3 regions of the Paenarthrobacter sp. TYUT067 genome follow, and region 2 is predicted to be linked to each of the others. Evidence: riboswitches for the same ligand, from Rfam matches in the RefSeq annotation. Region 2 holds a riboswitch; each other region holds the start of a gene.
The links. A riboswitch is a leader RNA that binds a small molecule or an ion and turns the genes downstream of it on or off. The one in region 2 is predicted to bind thiamine pyrophosphate.
Positions count from the first base shown of each region.

Region 1: it holds a riboswitch for thiamine pyrophosphate, as region 2 does, so the genes downstream of both, thiD (bifunctional hydroxymethylpyrimidine kinase/phosphomethylpyrimidine kinase) here and MOD31_RS10075 (ECF transporter S component) in region 2, are expected to answer to the same signal.
Region 3: it holds a riboswitch for thiamine pyrophosphate, as region 2 does, so the genes downstream of both, thiC (phosphomethylpyrimidine synthase ThiC) here and MOD31_RS10075 (ECF transporter S component) in region 2, are expected to answer to the same signal.

Region 1 is NZ_JAMOIT010000020.1:60,789-66,668, forward strand. It holds gene MOD31_RS17405 (Rne/Rng family ribonuclease) at 1-2,940, shown strand, start outside; TPP riboswitch at 3,125-3,223, shown strand; gene thiD (bifunctional hydroxymethylpyrimidine kinase/phosphomethylpyrimidine kinase) at 3,214-4,758, shown strand; gene rplU (50S ribosomal protein L21) at 5,157-5,465, shown strand; gene rpmA (50S ribosomal protein L27) at 5,527-5,790, shown strand.
Region 2 is NZ_JAMOIT010000009.1:88,073-93,952, reverse strand. It holds gene MOD31_RS10100 (Na+/H+ antiporter subunit E) at 1-531, shown strand, start outside; gene MOD31_RS10095 (monovalent cation/H+ antiporter complex subunit F) at 528-806, shown strand; gene mnhG (monovalent cation/H(+) antiporter subunit G) at 796-1,188, shown strand; gene MOD31_RS10085 (DUF4235 domain-containing protein) at 1,248-1,508, opposite strand; gene MOD31_RS10080 (NUDIX hydrolase) at 1,544-2,221, opposite strand; TPP riboswitch at 2,452-2,588, shown strand; gene MOD31_RS10075 (ECF transporter S component) at 2,664-3,284, shown strand; gene MOD31_RS10070 (ABC transporter ATP-binding protein) at 3,284-4,891, shown strand; gene MOD31_RS10065 (energy-coupling factor transporter transmembrane protein EcfT) at 4,888-5,682, shown strand; gene MOD31_RS10060 (GNAT family N-acetyltransferase) at 5,772-5,880, opposite strand, start outside.
Region 3 is NZ_JAMOIT010000002.1:306,243-312,122, reverse strand. It holds gene rpsP (30S ribosomal protein S16) at 1-239, opposite strand, end outside; gene MOD31_RS02900 (hypothetical protein) at 475-927, opposite strand; gene MOD31_RS02895 (VOC family protein) at 1,018-1,890, opposite strand; gene MOD31_RS02890 (amidohydrolase family protein) at 1,969-3,051, opposite strand; TPP riboswitch at 3,135-3,242, shown strand; gene thiC (phosphomethylpyrimidine synthase ThiC) at 3,286-5,076, shown strand; gene MOD31_RS02880 (alpha/beta fold hydrolase) at 5,059-5,781, opposite strand; gene ffh (signal recognition particle protein) at 5,850-5,880, opposite strand, start outside.

The DNA of each region.
Region 1 (5,880 bases), on a different contig from region 2:
GCCACTGCCGCGCCCGAAGCCGCCGCAGAAGCCGCGCCCGAAGCGATGGCCGAACCTGCCCCCGAAAAGCCGGTCCGCCGCCGTCGTACTGCCAAGCCCAAAGCTGAGGTAGCCGAGGCACCCGCAGCTGCGGAAGCCGTGGCGGACAGCACGACGCCGGAAAAGGCCCAGCCCGAGGCACCTGCCGCTGAAGCAGCTGCTGACGAGACTGAAGCCCAAGCCGCCACCGAGGAACCCGCCGAGGAAGCCGCTGCTGCCGCCTCCACATCATTGTTCATGGAGCCGGTTTCCATCACGTCCATGATCTTCCAGGCCCCGGACCTCACCACCGTTCCCCGCGTTGCCCCGGTTGAAGAAAAAGCCGAGGAGCCCGAAGAAGAAGCCGAAGTCCCTGCCGACGGCGAGCTGGAAGACGCTGGTAGCCGTCGTCGTCGCAGAAGCCGTGGCCGCCGTGGTCGCCGCGGAACCGAACGCGATGAGAACGAGGCCGAGGACGGCACCGAGACTGACGATGAAGAAGCGCCGGCACCTGAAGCCCTTGAGGAAGGCGTGACGTCTCGTCGTCGTCGCCGTCGTCGTCGTGGAGACCAGGATCTTGAACTGACGGGCGGCGCGGATGATGATCCGCCCAACACGGTCACCCGCGTCCGTGCCCCCCGCCCCATCACCGAGACAGCTCCGTCAAACCGCGTGACGGGTGTCAAGGGCTCCACCCGGTTGGAGGCCAAGAAGCAGAGGCGCCGTGAGTCCCGGGAGACCGGCCGCCGCCGCCAGGTCATCACCGAGGCCGAGTTCCTTGCCCGCCGCGAATCGGTGGACCGTCAAATGATCGTTCGCCAGCGCGACGACAGAATCCAGATCGGTGTCCTGGAAGACGGTGTGCTCGCCGAGCACTTCGTGTCCAAGACCCAGCAGGACTCCCTGATCGGCAACGTGTACTTGGGCAAGGTCCAGAACGTGCTGCCGTCCATGGAAGCTGCTTTCGTGGACATCGGACGCGGCCGCAACGCCGTCCTGTACGCCGGTGAAGTCAACTGGGACGCGGTCAACCTCGAAGGCCAGCCGCGCCGGATCGAGAACGCCCTGAAGTCCGGAGACTCCGTCCTGGTTCAGGTCACCAAAGACCCCGTGGGTCACAAGGGTGCCCGCCTCACCAGCCAGATCTCCTTGCCCGGCCGCTACCTTGTGTACGTGCCCGGTGGTTCCATGACCGGCATCTCCCGCAAGCTGCCCGACGTCGAACGCAACCGACTCAAGCGCATCCTGAAGGACCGCCTGCCGGAAAACGCAGGTGTCATTGTCCGCACAGCCGCTGAGGGTGCGTCGGAAGAAGAGCTGACGCACGACATCAACCGTCTGCGTGCCCAGTGGGAAGGCATCGAAGGTCAGGCCTCCTCCACCAAGGTCCTTGCCCCTGAACTGCTGTACGGCGAACCGGACCTCACTATCAAGGTGGTCCGTGATGTCTTCAATGAGGACTTCTCCAAGCTGATCGTCTCCGGTGACGACGCCTGGGACACCATCGAGGCATACGTAACCTACGTTGCCCCTGATCTGGTGGGCCGCCTCGAAAAGTGGACCAAGGATCAGGACATCTTCGCTGCATGGCGCATCGACGAGCAGATCCATAAAGCCCTGGAACGTAAGGTCTTCCTCCCGTCCGGTGGTTCGTTGGTCATCGACCGTACCGAGGCCATGACTGTGGTGGACGTCAACACCGGCAAATTCACCGGCAGCGGTGGAAACCTTGAAGAAACGGTCACCAAAAACAACCTTGAAGCGGCCGAGGAAGTGGTGCGCCAGCTCCGTCTGCGCGACATCGGCGGCATCATCGTCATCGACTTCATCGACATGGTCCTCGAATCCAACCGCGACCTCGTCCTGCGACGCATGGTGGAGTGCCTGGGCCGGGACCGCACCAAGCACCAAGTGGCCGAGGTGACGTCCCTGGGCTTGGTCCAGATGACACGTAAGCGCATGGGCACCGGCCTTCTTGAGGTATTCGGTGAGCAGTGTGAGCATTGCGCCGGACGTGGCGTCGTCACTCATGACGAGCCCGTTGAACACCGGCGCGCCAACGTGGTGGCAGCCGAGCAACACCGCCCGCACTCCGAGGTACAGCAGCCCGCTGCACGGACGGAACGCAAACGCCGCCGCGGGAAGGGTGGGGGACAGGCCGTAGCCGAAACCCCTGCACAGGTCCATACGACGACGACTACCCCGGTTGCCCCCGCGACCCCGACTGAACCGCAGGATCCTGCCCGGCAGGCCAAGGCGGAGGCCACCAGGGCTGCCCTGGCAACCATTGCCGCTGCGGCGCACGCCGCGCACCTGCACGACGACGAAGTTCACCGTGCAGAAGAGCAGGCACGGGCGGCCGGCCAACACCAAGGGACGGCCGACGCCGGATCTGGAACCTCAGCCGGCAACGAAGCGGGGGCATCAGCACATGAAGCCGCCAACCGCGATGCAGCCGCCCAGGAAGCCAGGTCCACTCCGGTCCTGCGCTTCGGCGGAGAAGAAGTTGCGTTGCCGTTCGTGGAGCATCACGAGGAACCGCAGGCAAACAAGCCTGCCATGAGCCTGGACCTCCTGGCAGAAGCGTTCTCCCACCTTGGCGCCGCTCCGGCATCTGAGGAACAACCCGCTCCGCTGGCCGTACAGGAGCCTGCTGTGGCCCGGAAGGCTGACGCACCGGCGCGGGTTGAGGAAGATCCTGAGGCTTCGGCATCTCCGCGGGGTCGTCGTGGTCGTCGCAACCGCAGTGCCAGCCGGGCTCAGGGTGCGGCCAATGAAACCAGCGTCGAGCACCATGTGGTGACGGCCTCGGCCCCCCAGGGCTCGTCCCATGAGGCCAAGGCGCCCGTGGAGCCAGTCAAGAAGGCGCCGGCCTCCGAGCCCATCATTCTAGGAGTCGGGGTTCCAGCCTCGGAGCTTTAGTCACGGCCGAGCCGCTCTCCGCGGCCAACATCGGCTCAAAGGGCCCTGCGCTACCTGCATCTGGCGGGAGCGCAGGGCCCTTTTTACGTTGCGTTGAATCCTTGGCGGGGGACGCGTTCCACGGTCACATCCGGGCTCCCGGATGGTTCGGTACCTGCAGCACCAGGCTTCCCGGCTAGGCTAGGGGACTGACACGGGGTGCCGGGCGATGGGCCCGGCTGAGATCCAGACCCGTTGAACCTGTCCGGTTAGCACCGGCGAAGGGATGTCCTCATGGCTGCATCACTACATTCATCTGTGTACCCGCTCCACTCGGTATACCCGCTGGACGCTCACACGTCAGCCCGCCAGGTCCCGCGCGTTCTCACTATTGCCGGTTCGGACCCTTCCGGCGGTGCCGGAATTCAGGCGGACCTGAAGAGCATTGCAGCGTTGGGTGGGTACGGCATGACTGCCATTACGGCTCTCACCGCGCAAAACACAGTGGGGGTGAGCGCAGTCCACGTCCCTCCGGCGCATTTCCTGCGTCAACAACTGGAAGCAATTAGCGGCGACATCATCGTTGATGCCGTCAAGATCGGAATGCTCGGCGATGCTGCCGTCATTGCCCAGGTCCGGGACTGGCTCGAAGAGGTGCGCCCCGCCGTCGTGGTTCTTGATCCGGTGATGGTGGCCACCAGTGGCGACCGGCTGCTGCGGGAGTCCGCGGAGAATGCCCTGCGTTCACTGCTACCCCTGGCCCACCTCATTACTCCCAATGTTCCTGAGCTTGCCATGCTGCTGGGGGAGCCTGAGGCAGCAGACTGGGCTTCGGCACTGGAGCAAGGCAAGCGGCTTGCTGCGGAGTACGGAAACACAGTTCTGGTCAAGGGTGGCCACTTGCCGGGCCCGGAATGCCCGGATGCCTTGGTGAACACCACAGGGCTTTTGTCACGGGATGTTGTGGAGGTATCAGGTCCCCGCGTGGCGACGCGCAACAGCCACGGAACCGGTTGCTCTCTTTCGTCCGCCCTGGCCACCGTCCAGGCCCGCACGGGCAACTGGGAAACATCACTGCGGGAAGTAAAGCCCTGGCTACTCGGAGCTTTGACAGCCTCGGCGGAACTCCAGGTAGGCCGGGGGAACGGTCCGGTGCATCACTTCCATCACCTCCAGCGAGCGTCAGCCCCGGGCGCCTTCGCTGCGGCTTTGTGGGAGGCGGCCGTTCCGGAACTCGAATCCATTCATGGACTTCCCTTTATTCAGCAACTCCAATCCGGAGAACTCCCAGAACGTGATTTCACTTACTACCTCGCCCAGGATGCGATCTACCTCAACGGGTACTCCCGGGTCTTGGCACGTGCCGGCGCCCTGGCCCCCACGGAAGAAGAGCAACTGTTCTGGGCCAGGTCATCGCAGCAATGCCTGGAGGTAGAGTCGGAGTTGCACAGGACGTGGCTAAGCAGCCGTGAAGCGCCGACCGCACTGGGGCCGGTCACCAAGTCCTACGTGGACCATTTGCTGGCAACGTCCGCTTCCGGCAGTTACGCCGTGGTTCTCGCCGCAATACTTCCTTGCTTCTGGTTGTACGCGGAGGTGGGGCGGCAGCTCCATGCCAATTACCTGAATGCGGGCGCCGCGGCGGACCATGCGTATGCCGACTGGCTGACGACCTACGCTGACGAGGACTTCGCCGCGGCAACGCGGAAAGCGATCAGCCTCACGGATGCTGCGGCGGTCGCGGCTTCTGATACGGAGAGGGCCGCGATGATGGAGGCCTTCACCCAGTCCTGCCGTTACGAGACCGCATTCTTCGATGCTCCCAGGCTGTTTGCCTGAGTTTGCCGGGCGTCACTTTGGCAGGGTTCCCTTGGGCGGATTAGATGCGATTGCGGGGACACTTCCGCGCGTCGCTGGCCGAATCGCGTTAATCTCGCGCAAACACGGTAGGCTGTATGGGCACGGTGCCGGGAGAGTCCGTATCAACTGGTGACGCAAGTCACGAGGTAGCCTCCGGACTCGGCCTCATTTGCAGACGAAGGTCAAACTAGCGTAATCTTGATCTTCGGTGCTTACGCCAACACTTGGGTTATGCCCCTTGGAATTGTTCATGGGATGACTCGCGGGCTTCGATCAGAAGTCCACGGCGTTGAGGCACAGCGCGAACCAGGCCTGATTCCGGTTCAAGGTTCCGCACGCAAATTTTGTAATAAACGTCGAGAGAAGTGAGTACCCAAGTGGTGTACGCGATTGTCCGCGCAGGCGGCCGCCAAGAAAAAGTTTCCGTTGGAGACTACGTAACGCTGAACCGCGTCCCCGGTGGAGCCGGTAGCACGCTTGAGCTGCCCGCATTGCTCCTGGTTGACGGCGACAAGGTCACTTCCGCTGCTGCGGAACTGGCCAACGTCAAGGTCACGGCTGAGATCCTCGAAGACCTCCGTGGTCCGAAGATCGTCATCCAGAAGTTCAAGAACAAGACCGGCTACCGGAAGCGTCAGGGTCACCGTCAGGAACTGACCAAGATCAAGATCACCAGCATCGCGTAACTTTCGTTACCGCTGTTCAGGTTTTTCAGTTTCCCCAGAAATTTAGAGGCAGGCATTTCACATGGCACACAAAAAAGGCGCGAGTTCCACTCGCAACGGTCGTGACTCCAACGCTCAGTACCTGGGCGTCAAGCGTTTCGGTGGTCAGGTAGTTTCCGCTGGCGAGATCATCGTTCGCCAGCGTGGAACCCACTTCCACCCGGGTGCAGGCGTCGGTCGCGGTGGCGACGACACCCTGTTCGCACTGCAGGCCGGTGCGGTTGAGTTTGGTACTCGCCGCGGCCGTCGCGTAGTGAACATTGTTGCTGCTGCAGCTGCAGAGTAACAACAAGTTCTGAACCGGTGGAGCGGGCCAAACGGCCCGCTCCACCGTTCTTTTAACCGCATTACAATCGACTAGGGCGCCGTAGCGCAC
Region 2 (5,880 bases):
CCGCTGCTCATCTGGTTGGTGATCGTATGGGGTGCCCTGTGGCGGGACTTCAGCCCCGGGAATCTCCTGTTCGGCGCCTTGATTGCCGTGCTGGTGGCCAAGTTCTTCTACCTTCCGCCCGTCGAGCTCAGCGGCAGGTTCAACATTCTTCGCGCCATTCCCTTTGCGCTGATGTTCCTCGCCAAAGTGGTGGCAGCGAGCTTCCTGGTGCTGTACCTGGCTGTCGCAAAAGGGCCCAAGGTCCGCAGCGCCGTCGTCGCCGTTCCGTTGCGGAGCCATTCCGACCTCATGGTGACGGCCACCGGCCACGTGATCTCGTTGATCCCAGGCTCCCTGGTGGTGGAGGTGGACCGCTCCACTTCCACGCTGTACCTGCACGCACTGAACATTTATGAAGAGGCGGATATCGACAAAATTCGTCAGGAAACCCAAGACATCGAAGCAGGATTGATCCGCATTATGGGTACACGCGAAGAAGTCGAGGCGCTCAAGGCCGAACAACGGCCAGGGCTGGAAGGGGCGGCGCTGTGAAGGAAGTAGTTCTGGTGGTTACCGCCGTCATCCTCAGCCTGGCGGCCGCAGGTGCGATTGTCCGCATCGCCGTCGGTCCGTCCCTTCTGGACCGTGTTCTGGCATCAGATGTTTTGCTGGCCATCCTGGGCGCTGCCTTGGCGATTGACATGGCGCTGAACAAGCACCTGAACAACCTGATGCTGCTGGTGGCTCTGGCAGTGATCGGTTTTATTGGCTCGGTGACCGTTGCAAGGTTCGTGGCCGAGCGAAGGGAACAGAGCAATGAATCCTGACGCTTCGGGCCTTGACTCCGTCATTGATGCTGTCACCGCGGTGTTCCTGGTGGTGGGCGCGCTGATGTCCCTGGGCGCAGCCATTGGCTTGTTGAGGTTCCCGGACCTCATGAGCCGCATGCACGCAGCCACCAAACCGCAGGTCCTGGGTCTGTTCCTCATGCTGGCCGCGATTGGACTTCAGATGCGGACATGGTGGGTGTGGCCGGTTCTGTTGGTGGCATGGATCTTCCAGCTCCTCACAGCACCAGTGTCAGCTCACATGGTTGGCCGTTCTGCCTACCGCACCAAACATGGACACCGGGAGAAGCTCACCAAGGATGAACTGGAGGCCGTGGTCCAAAGGGCGGCTGCCGGCCAGGAACCGCGGAGCGACAGCTAGCAGCAGCAACGACGAACGCCGGGTCACCTGCAGGTGACCCGGCGTCGTGGTTTGGATGCCTAGACGATGTCGTGGCTCTTGGCGAAGCGCGCGATGGCCCGCTGGGTGCCCCGGCTCGCCAGGACTTGGATGAGCGTGCTGACAAAGGCGGAGATCAAAGCGAAGGTTAAGGCCGAGCGCAGGCTGGTTTCTGCGTCGTCATGACCCAGGGGCGGCTTGTTGCCTGTTGCCTTTTCCCACCCTTTGTTGACGAGTTTGGTGCCCACGAAGCCTGCCCCGAGGCTTACTCCGGCACCGATCAGCTTAAAGAAGAGGTTCATGTCCCCAGCCTAGCTGGCTACACCCATCGCACGCGTTAGCGACGGTTTTCCCGCTCCTTAAGGAACGCTGCCATGGAGCCCACCGGCGCCAGCACCGGGACGACGCTGTGCTCGGCCGTCCAAACCTGGTCAACTGTTCCGAACCCGGCAAGTTCCTTGAGGAGGTAATAGGTTGGCGGCATCAACTTCAAAGTGCCGGCCGCTTCCGCTGCAAGAATCTCCGCCACAGGCATCCACAATGATTGCCAAGCCTCGGTTGTTTGGTGTTGGGGCGTAGCACCAGCTGTTGGCTTGGCAATGTAGAAGAAGGTGTCGAAGCGCTTGGGCATGTCCGCGGGCGTGATCCAGTTGGCCCACGGGCGGAGGTGTCCGGCTTCGATGGTGAGCCCGGCCTCCTCCTGAACTTCGCGGATGGCCGCAGTGAGTATTCTCCCGGCGTTCCTCACGGCTTCGGCAGGATCCGCGCCCACGGAGCTCTGGTTCCATTCTGACGCGTGGCGTTGAAGCAATTCCTCCGGGTAGTCCCACCCGGACCCGTCCGCGGAGTCCACACGTCCTCCCGGGAAGACCACCATTCCGGCCGCGAAGTCCATGGTGCTGACCCTGTGTTGGACGAAGGCTTCGAGCCCGGCAGGGGCATCACGGAGCAGGATGACGCTTGCGGCCAGACGTGGTTGGGGCACAGCGCTATGGGTGGTGGGAAGGTTCGTCATGACGTGTGCCCCTTTGCCGCGGTGAAGTCTGCTGGTTCATTCTCTCAGGTCCCGTTGTGTGGCCCGGTGTGCATGGAATGGTGTGGGTTTAGGGTGCAGAGTGGGCCTCGCAACGCGCACGGGGGTCAGCACTGTGCTCCGCCGCGGCTGATTGTGACTGAATGCCGCCCAACGGACCAGCGCCCGCCGCGGACTCAGGTGTAAACTGAACCAGCCCATCAGGGCAGATTTGATAACGACAGGGGAGCGCCGCCGTCGGACTCTGCAGAGATGCAGGAGACGCGAGGGCGCTGAGAGTGCGGATAGCCGCAGACCCTCGAACCTGATCCGGTTAGTACCGGCGCAAGGGAGTCGAGCTTCTCAGAGTGTCCGGATCCGGGCGGCGCAGGCCAGCTGGATGACGGGTAGCACTTTCCCCTCCTGTAACCTCAGGAGGCAGAAAATGACCACGGTAAACGTGAAGAAGACCAGTTATAACTGGCGTGTTGTAGACATTGTTGTGGCGGCTTTGATCGCCATTGCCGGCGGCGTGATTTTCTGGGCATGGTCCCAGGGCGCCGCACTGGTCTCCATCCCCATGAATGCGACGTATCCGCCGCTCACCGGTCTGATCGCCGGCGGCTGGATGATCCCTGCGGTCCTGGGCATGCTCATTATCCGCAAGCCGGGTGCAGCGCTGTTCTGCGAGGCTGTTGCCGCCACGGGTGAGCTCATCATGGGTTCGCAGTACGGCACCACGGTGCTCATCTCCGGCATTTTGCAGGGCCTGGGCGCCGAACTCATCTTCGCGGCGTTCCGGTACAAGAAGTTCAACCTGCCCACTGCTCTCCTTGCGGGCGCCGGCGCGGGTCTCTTCTGCGGCCTAAACGACTCCTTCCTGCCCTGGGGCTGGAACATCGCTTACGAGGCCATCGACAAGCTGGCCTACATCACCTTCACCACGATCTCCGGGGCGATCATCGCGGGCGCACTCTCGTGGATTGCGACGCGCGGGCTGGCCAAGACCGGGGTGCTGAGCTCCTTTGCCTCGCGCAAGGCCGCTTCGGAGCCAGTCTTCAACTGATGTCCGCGACACTTAGCGGCGCGGTGCAGCCTGCTGCCATCTCCGCCGAGGGCTGGGGGTGGCGGCATGCAGGCCGGGCCCAAGCTGCCATTGAGGGCCTGGACCTTCGGATTGAACCGGGGGAGCGCGTGCTGCTGCTGGGTCCTTCGGGTGCGGGCAAGTCCACGCTCCTGCATGCCCTTGCCGGGGTTCTGGGGGACGAGGAAGACGACTCGGATGAGACCGGCTCCCTGCTGATTGACGGCGTCGCGCCCCGCGAGCAGCGTGGCCGGGCCGGGCTGATGCAGCAGGACCCTGAGACACAGGTGGTCCTCTCGCGCGTGGGTGACGACGTCGCCTTCGGCGCGGAGAACCTCGCCGTCCCAAGGGACGAGATCTGGGAACGCGTCCATGAAGCGCTCGACGACGTGGGGTTGCGTACCGCGGCAGGCGGCGGTTTGGCGTTGGATCACCCGACGGCGGCACTCTCCGGTGGACAGAAGCAGCGCCTGGCGCTGGCCGGCATTTTGGCGATGCGACCCGGCCTGATCCTGCTGGACGAACCAACAGCAAACTTGGACCCGGCGGGCGTTCTGGAGGTCCGGGATGCGGTAGGGCGGTGCCTGGACAAGACCGGCGCCACCCTTGTTGTGGTGGAACACCGAGTGTCCGTGTGGAAGGACCTGGTGGACCGGATTGTGGTCCTGCAGCCAGGGTCAACAAAGGCGGCGGGCTCGGACGGCTTGGGAGCGGGCCGGGCTACAGGGGGCGTCCTCTTGGACGGGCCGCCGGACCAGGTACTTTCTGAAGCCCGCACCATGCTGATGTCAGCCGGCGTCTGGGTGCCGGGATATGTTCCGGCGACCCGGGAACGGCGGAATGATCCCCACGCCGAACCCCACACCGCGCAGCTCCTCCTCGCGGCGCAGGACCTCGCAGTTTCCCGGGAAAAGCCACGACGCAAGAGGTTCAAGACCATCCCACCCGTGCCGGTTCAAACGGGCATCAGTGCACAGGTCAGGGCAGGCCAAGCGCTGACCATCACGGGTCCGAACGGTGCCGGCAAATCCACTTTCGCGCTCACGTTCGCCGGCCTTCTTGCGCCGGTGGACGGCAAGGTCAGTGCCGCCGTCGACCTTTCCCAGGGTGCCGGTATTGACCCGTACAAGTGGAAAGCCGAGCAGTTGATCTCCCGCATTGGCACGGTTTTCCAGGAACCTGAGCACCAGTTCGTCACAGGCAACGTCCTGGATGAGCTCATGTTTGGTCCAAAGCATCTTGGCCACGGCGAGGAACGCGTGGATGAACTGCTGGAGCGGTTGCGGTTGACGCACTTGGTGGATGCCAACCCGTACACGTTGTCCGGCGGGGAGAAGCGGCGGCTCTCGGTGGCCACGGTGCTCGCGGCCCATCCGAAAGTGCTTGTCCTGGACGAGCCCACGTTCGGTCAGGACGCCAACACCTGGGCAGAACTGGCGTCGTTCCTTTCCGAGCTGCTGGACGCTGGAACCGCGGTGGTCTCCGTGACCCACGATCAGGAATTCAGTGCCGTACTCGGCGGAACGGAATTGCGGCTCGGCCCGGTCCAACAGGGTGAAGCCACACGTCAGGAAGCGGGTGCAGCATGAGGGACGCCTTGAACCTGCGCGGGAACCATGCCCTCCTGACCAAAGCCAACCCGTTGGCCAAGTTCGTATCCGTTTTCCTGATTTCCTTGGTGCTGGCCCTGTCCATCGACTGGGTCTCGGCCTCCACAGCACTGGTTGCGGAACTGGCGCTCTTTCCACTGGCCGGACTCACTCTCAGGCTTCTGTGGCAGCGGGCCTGGCCCCTGATCATCGCGGCAGCGATCGGCGGCTGGAGCACCGCGATTGTGGCGGCGGACAGCGGAGCTGTGCTGCTCGACGTCGGACTCTGGTCCATCAGTGAAGGTTCCCTGGAGCTGGGGCTGGGTTTCATGCTGCGCGGTTTGGCGATTGCGTTGCCGGCCATTCTCCTGATGACCTGCACCGATCCCACCGACTTGGCTGATGCCTTGGCGCAGAAAGCAAAGCTGCCACACCGCTTTGTCCTGGGGTCCCTCGCGGCGATGAGGCTGGTGGGGCTCATGGCCGAGGAATGGCAGACCATTGGCATGGCCCGCCGCGCCCGTGGGGTGGGTTCACAAGGCAGCCCGTTCCAACGCCTGAAAGCAACCCTCGGCCAGAGCTTCGGGCTCCTGGTCCAAGCTGTTCGCAGGGCTTCCCGGCTGGCTGTGACCATGGAAGCGCGCGGTTTCGGCGGGGGCCGGCGGACGTGGGCGCGCGAATCTACGTACTCGCTGTTGGATGCGTGGGTGGTCCTTGGCGGACTGGTGATCGCCGCCGGTGCGGTGCTGACGGCCGTTGGAGCGGGAACTTGGAGTTTCGTCTGGCGTTAGCGCTGGAGGCGTTGGTGAGCTGGGCACCAAGCGTGCCGCCGGTAGCGTTGGGGGCCGCCGGCGGCACTTTTTGTCCTCTCTACGCGGGCTCAGAGAGCCTGCTGCTCCTGGATTTCATCGAAGCCTGCGCGGGTCAGGAACCCCAACTGGGCTTCCTTCTCAGCGAGCTGAATGATGGGACCCAACTCAAAGCACGTC
Region 3 (5,880 bases), on a different contig from region 2:
CAGTCACCGGTGATCTTGAGGATCGCCGCAACCTGCTCGGTGGGCTGGGCACCAACGGAAAGCCAGTACTGGGCACGCTCGGAAGCGACCTCGATGTACGACGGCTCTTCGGTGGGGTGGTACTTGCCGATTTCTTCAATGGCACGGCCATCGCGCTTGGCGCGGGCATCCATGACGACGATGCGGTAGTACGGTGCGCGCATCTTACCGAAGCGCTTAAGGCGAATCTTTACGGCCACTTTTGTGGTCACTCCTGTTTCTGAAACGAGGTTGAACCCGACGTTCTGCACCCGTGGGGCGGGCCGTACTAGACGGTTCGAAGGACAAGATACGAGCACGGAGAGAGGGGCCGCACCGATCGAGTACCTGTCTATTGTGCCAGATGCCCGGAGCAAATACGACTCCGGTCCCCCTACCCGGCGTGTTCTTGCCCACTCCCGCGGTTAATGCTGCAGCCTTAAGCGAACAGGGGCGTCATTCGGACCAGACGTAAAGCCCGGCGCGCTCCGCCTTCTCGACGTCCGTCGCGAGGGCAGCCAACTGCTGGACATACTGGCGCGATTGCGCGGCATCGAAAGGCATATCGTCCTGTTCAGCCCATGCAGCGGCAACGTCGTCAAGAACGTTGGCGTCGCCTTCGCTCTCATAGGTGAGCAGTTCGGCAAGGGCCCGCACCATGGCTTCAGGGACACCCAGGAGGGCGTCGCTTGTGACGTCAACCAGGGCAAGCTCGTAGTCAGCTCCGGCGGCGTGAACAGCCTGTCCTGCGAGGTCGCCCAGTTGTTCGACTTCGAAATCGGTGATGCCGTCAATCCGAACGGCCGGGCCGGTTACACCTGCACCCTTCTCCAAGGCTGCAGCCCGCTTGAGCGCTTCATCGTGGGTGGCTACAAAAACTTCGGCAAAGCCCATGGAAAGTACTCTCATTCCTTCGTGCTGACGGGGCGGCGGCACAGGATCCCGGAGGTTCCGTGCCGTCATGCCAAGCCTAGTGCAGCCGGGGGCGCGGACTGGTCCTCAGCGCACGGTGACGCGCAGCTTGTTCCGCCAAGGATCATCAAAGCGCAGCTCGGCACCGGTATGGTGGCTCTGCACACCGGCAACCTTGAGGCGATCAGCAAGCGCGGCCACGTCATCGGCGCCGGGGACTTGAATCAGGACCTCCCCCAGGCCCAGCGTGTCCTTTCGCGGGCCCGCTCCACGGCTGTTCCAGACGTTCATGGCCATGTGGTGGTGGTAGCCGCCCGCGGAGACGAAAAGCGCCTGGCCGTGCCAGCCTGCGGTGCGCTCGAAGCCCAGGGTTTCAACGTAGAACTTTTGCGCGGTCTCCACGTCACCCACCTGCAGGTGAACGTGCCCGACGCCGGCCGCCGACTCACGCTGCCCGGTCACGGCAGCTTCACTCAGGTGCTGCTGCAGGAATCGCTGCGGCGGGAGAGCAACGTTGTCCATGACAACGTTCTTGCCATCCCACTTCCAGAGGTCACGGGGCTTGTCGTAGTACAGCTCAATGCCGTTGCCTTCGGGGTCGGTGAAGTAGAACGCTTCACTGACCAAATGATCGGCGCTGCCTGCGAACGCGCGGGGTTCGTATTCGGCTGCCGTGGCAATGGTGGCGGCCAATGAGGGCTGGTCCTCGAACAGAATGGCCGTGTGGAACAGGCCGGCTTCGCCCCGACCCGGAATCTGCAGGCCAGCCGCGGGAGCGAGGTGGACGACCGGCTTGCCGACACGCCCCAAATACAGCCCGCCGTCTTGCTCGGCCACCACGTCCAGGCCAAGGGCCCGCTGGTAGTAGTCACTCATGACCTTCATGTCGCCCACCTTGAGCATGACGGTGCCCATGGTGAGTTCGGCAGGCAGAAGATCCTGGCTGGATGATGAGGTCATGTGAAGCTCCCGGTTCCGAGGTGGCCGCTTATCGGCACCTTCTTACCTATCTAAATTACTTGAAGCTTCAATTTATTCCTAACGCACGACGTTCCCTCGAATCACGATGTGCCGGAGTTCGTCCATAGTCCGCAGCTGACGCCGCGGATCCTCACTGCAGAGCACGACGTCGGCGCTGGCCCCTTCACTGATGCCCTCGGCTCCCAGCCACGCACGGGCACCCCAGGATGCGGCGTTCAGGACCGCCGCCGGCGGAAGGCCGGCGTCGTGCAGTTCCTTCATCTCCTCCGCAATCCGGCCGTGCCTGATGACGCTGCCGGCATCAGTCCCGGCATAGATCGAAACCCCCGCTTCGAAGGCCGACAACACACGCTCATGGCGACGCTCCCACAGACGCAGCATGTGGTCCGCGTACTTCGGAAACTTTGGCTCTGCCTGCGCGGCAATATCGGGAAAGGTAGCGATATTGACCAACGTTGGAACAATCGGCACCGACTGCTCCACCAAGCGGGGAAGGTGCCTCGGGAGGAGACCGGTAGCGTGCTCAATGCAATCGATATTGGCATCGAGCATGTCGTCAATGGTGTCCTCAGCGAAACAGTGAGCCGTGACCCTGGCACCTTCATCATGCGCCGCTGAGATGGCATCCTTCACGGTCCTGGCCGGGAAGGAAACCGCGAGGTCACCGACGTCGCGATCTATCCAATCGCCCACTAGTTTCACCCAGCCATCGCCGTCCCGGGCTTCCTTTCGTACGGTCTCAACCAGTTCAGCGGGCTCAATTTCATGCCCCAGGCCGCGGAGGTACCGCCGGCTCCGCGCAATATGCCGGCCTGAACGGATCAAGCGGGGCAAGTCCGATCGCTGCTGTACCCAGCGGGTGTCCGAGGGCGATCCGCAATCGCGGATTAACAGCGTCCCGGCGTCGAGGTCTGCTTGGGCTTGGGCCAGCGTGGCGTGCTCATCAACGGCTCCTCCAACACCGAGTCCGACATGGCAGTGAGCGTCAACCAAACCCGGCAGGACCCAACCGTTCAGCACTCTGTCCGGCGCAGAAGCGGGACGCTGGAACGTCAAGGTGCCGTCCACTGACCATAGCCCCTGGCGCTCTTCGTCCGCCGAGACGAGCACGGGTCCACTGAATTCGATGATGTTGGCCATGGCAAAAGCGTAGCCGGGGTGGCATGGCAGAGCCGGTTCCCACCATGTGACTGGGCGGTGGTTCGTAGCTGTGGTAGCTTCGTCTACGACCACACGGGAGCCCTTGCAGGGGCTGAGATCGGACTGATGCAGTCTGCGACCGTTGAACCTGTCCGGGTAATGCCGGCGAAGGAAGTGAGTATTCCCTTGAGCACCGCAGAAACACAGCACAGCCCTGTCCAAAATCAGTTCGGCATGGACCAAAAACAGTCCGTCACGCAATCGTTGCAGTCCCACTCGTTGGCGTGGCTGGAAGATCCGGACAACGGCATACGCGTCCCCGTCACCGCGATCGCCTTGGAGCCCTCCCCCAACGGGCAAGCCAATCCACCTTTGCAGGTTTACCGAACAGCAGGCCCGGGCAGCGATCCGGTGGTGGGGTTGGAGCCGTTCCGTGCACCGTGGATCGAAGCCCGCGGAGATACGGAAGCCTATTCCGGTCGGCAGCGGAGCCTGCTCGACGACGGCAAGTCCGCGGTCCGGCGTGGGGCAGCGTCAGCGGAGTGGAAGGGCGCGCAACCCGTGCCGCGCCGCGCCGTGGAAGGTAGGACTGTCACGCAGATGTACTACGCGAAGCAGGGAGTAGTAACTCCTGAAATGCAGTTCGTCGCCTTGCGGGAGAACTGCGATGTTGAACTCGTCCGCAGCGAAGTTGCCGCGGGAAGGGCGATCATCCCGAACAACATCAACCACCCCGAATCCGAACCAATGATCATCGGCAAAGCTTTCCTGGTCAAGATCAACGCCAACATCGGAAACTCAGCGGTCACCAGCTCCATCGCCGAGGAAGTGGACAAGCTGCAGTGGGCTGCCAAGTGGGGCGCTGACACGGTGATGGATCTCTCCACGGGGGACGACATCCACACGACGCGTGAATGGATCATCCGCAACTCACCTGTCCCGATCGGAACAGTCCCTATCTATCAGGCCCTTGAAAAGGTTAACGGCGAGGCCAACAAGCTGACGTGGGAAATCTTCCGCGATACCGTCATTGAGCAATGCGAGCAAGGCGTGGACTATATGACCATCCATGCGGGCGTTTTGCTGAGGTACGTGCCGTTGACCGCCAACCGGGTCACGGGCATCGTTTCGCGCGGCGGGTCCATCATGGCCGGTTGGTGTCTGGCGCACCACAGGGAGAACTTTCTTTACACGCACTTTGACGAGCTCTGCGAAATCTTTGCCCGGTACGATGTCGCGTTCTCCTTGGGAGACGGGCTGCGTCCCGGTTCCATTGCGGACGCAAACGACGCCGCGCAGTTCGCCGAGTTGGACACCCTCGCAGAGCTGACGCAGCGGGCGTGGGAGTTCGACGTCCAGGTGATGGTGGAAGGCCCCGGGCATATTCCCTTCCACCTGGTGCGGGAGAATGTTGAGCGCCAGCAGGAACTGTGCAAGGGTGCGCCGTTCTACACCTTGGGTCCACTGGTTACCGACATCGCCCCCGGCTATGACCACATCACCTCGGCCATCGGCGCCACGGAAATTGCACGCTACGGCACCGCGATGCTCTGTTACGTGACTCCGAAGGAGCATTTGGGGCTGCCCAACAAGGATGACGTCAAGACTGGCGTCATCACGTACAAAATCGCGGCGCACGCGGCTGACCTCGCCAAGGGACATCCGGGAGCTCATGAACGTGATGATGCGCTGTCCAAGGCGCGGTTCGAGTTCCGCTGGAGGGACCAGTTCGCCTTGTCCCTGGACCCTGTCACCGCAGAAGCTTTCCACGACGAGACGCTGCCGGCAGAACCGGCAAAAACCGCTCATTTCTGCTCCATGTGCGGACCTAAGTTCTGTTCGATGCGCATCAGCCAGGACATCCGCGACGAATACGGTTCGGCAGAATCCCAGGCTGCAATCGCAGGAATGTATAACGGGATGCGCGAAAAGAGCGAGGAGTTCCTGGCTTCAGGGGGAAAGGTGTACCTGCCGGAGCTTCACGTCCCCGCGAACCAAGGCAGCAGCTCAGGAGGCCTGAACTGACATCGCCCGGCCCACATCCGCGATGAACGAGCGGATAGCCTGGTCGCCATCAACGGAATCCTGGGGCCGGTGTCCGCCCGCTGCCACGCGGCGGAGGGCACCGGTTTCCTGGAGGTAGCCGGCAATTTCCTCGTAAAGCGGCTCCCATCCGCCGGTGAGAACCAAAGTGGGAACCCCGGGAACAATGTGGAGCGGGGCCTCCCATGGTGGCGCCTGGAGCCTGAGCCTGCGGGCGGAACGCCGGGCTTCCGCAGTGTCCAGCCCACCCGTTTCAGCAGAGAAAGCACGGCGGAAATATTCACGCTGGTAATCGGCGTCATTGAGCTGCGTGCGGGCGTCGAACAGCGGTTCCATGAGTGCCCGGTGGGAACCCGTAGCCGGAAGCTCAGCAGTCAGGGACAAACATGCTGGCTCCACCAAAGTGAGTGAATGCACCAGCTCGGGGCGTTCGATTGCTGCCAGCATGGCGGAGATGGCGCCTTGCTCGTGTGCCACGATGTGGCCTCCACCGGAGTCAATCAAGGCATTGATCACAATGGCAACGTCCGCCGCCACATTGGATTCCGTTGGTTCGGCGACGGCATCAAAGCCGTGCCGCCGAAGGAAGAGGGCATCATAAGCGAGGGCCATGCCATGTTGCTTCGGCCATGCCGCAGCACCGAAACTGCCCAGGCCGTGAACGAAGACTACGCGCTGCTTATGCATTGGTTCAGCCTATTCCACGGCTCTGACATCCCAAGGGCCGGAAATCCCGGCTCCTTGGGAAGCACTACTTACTTTCCGAGGAACTTGTCGAAGCCCTTG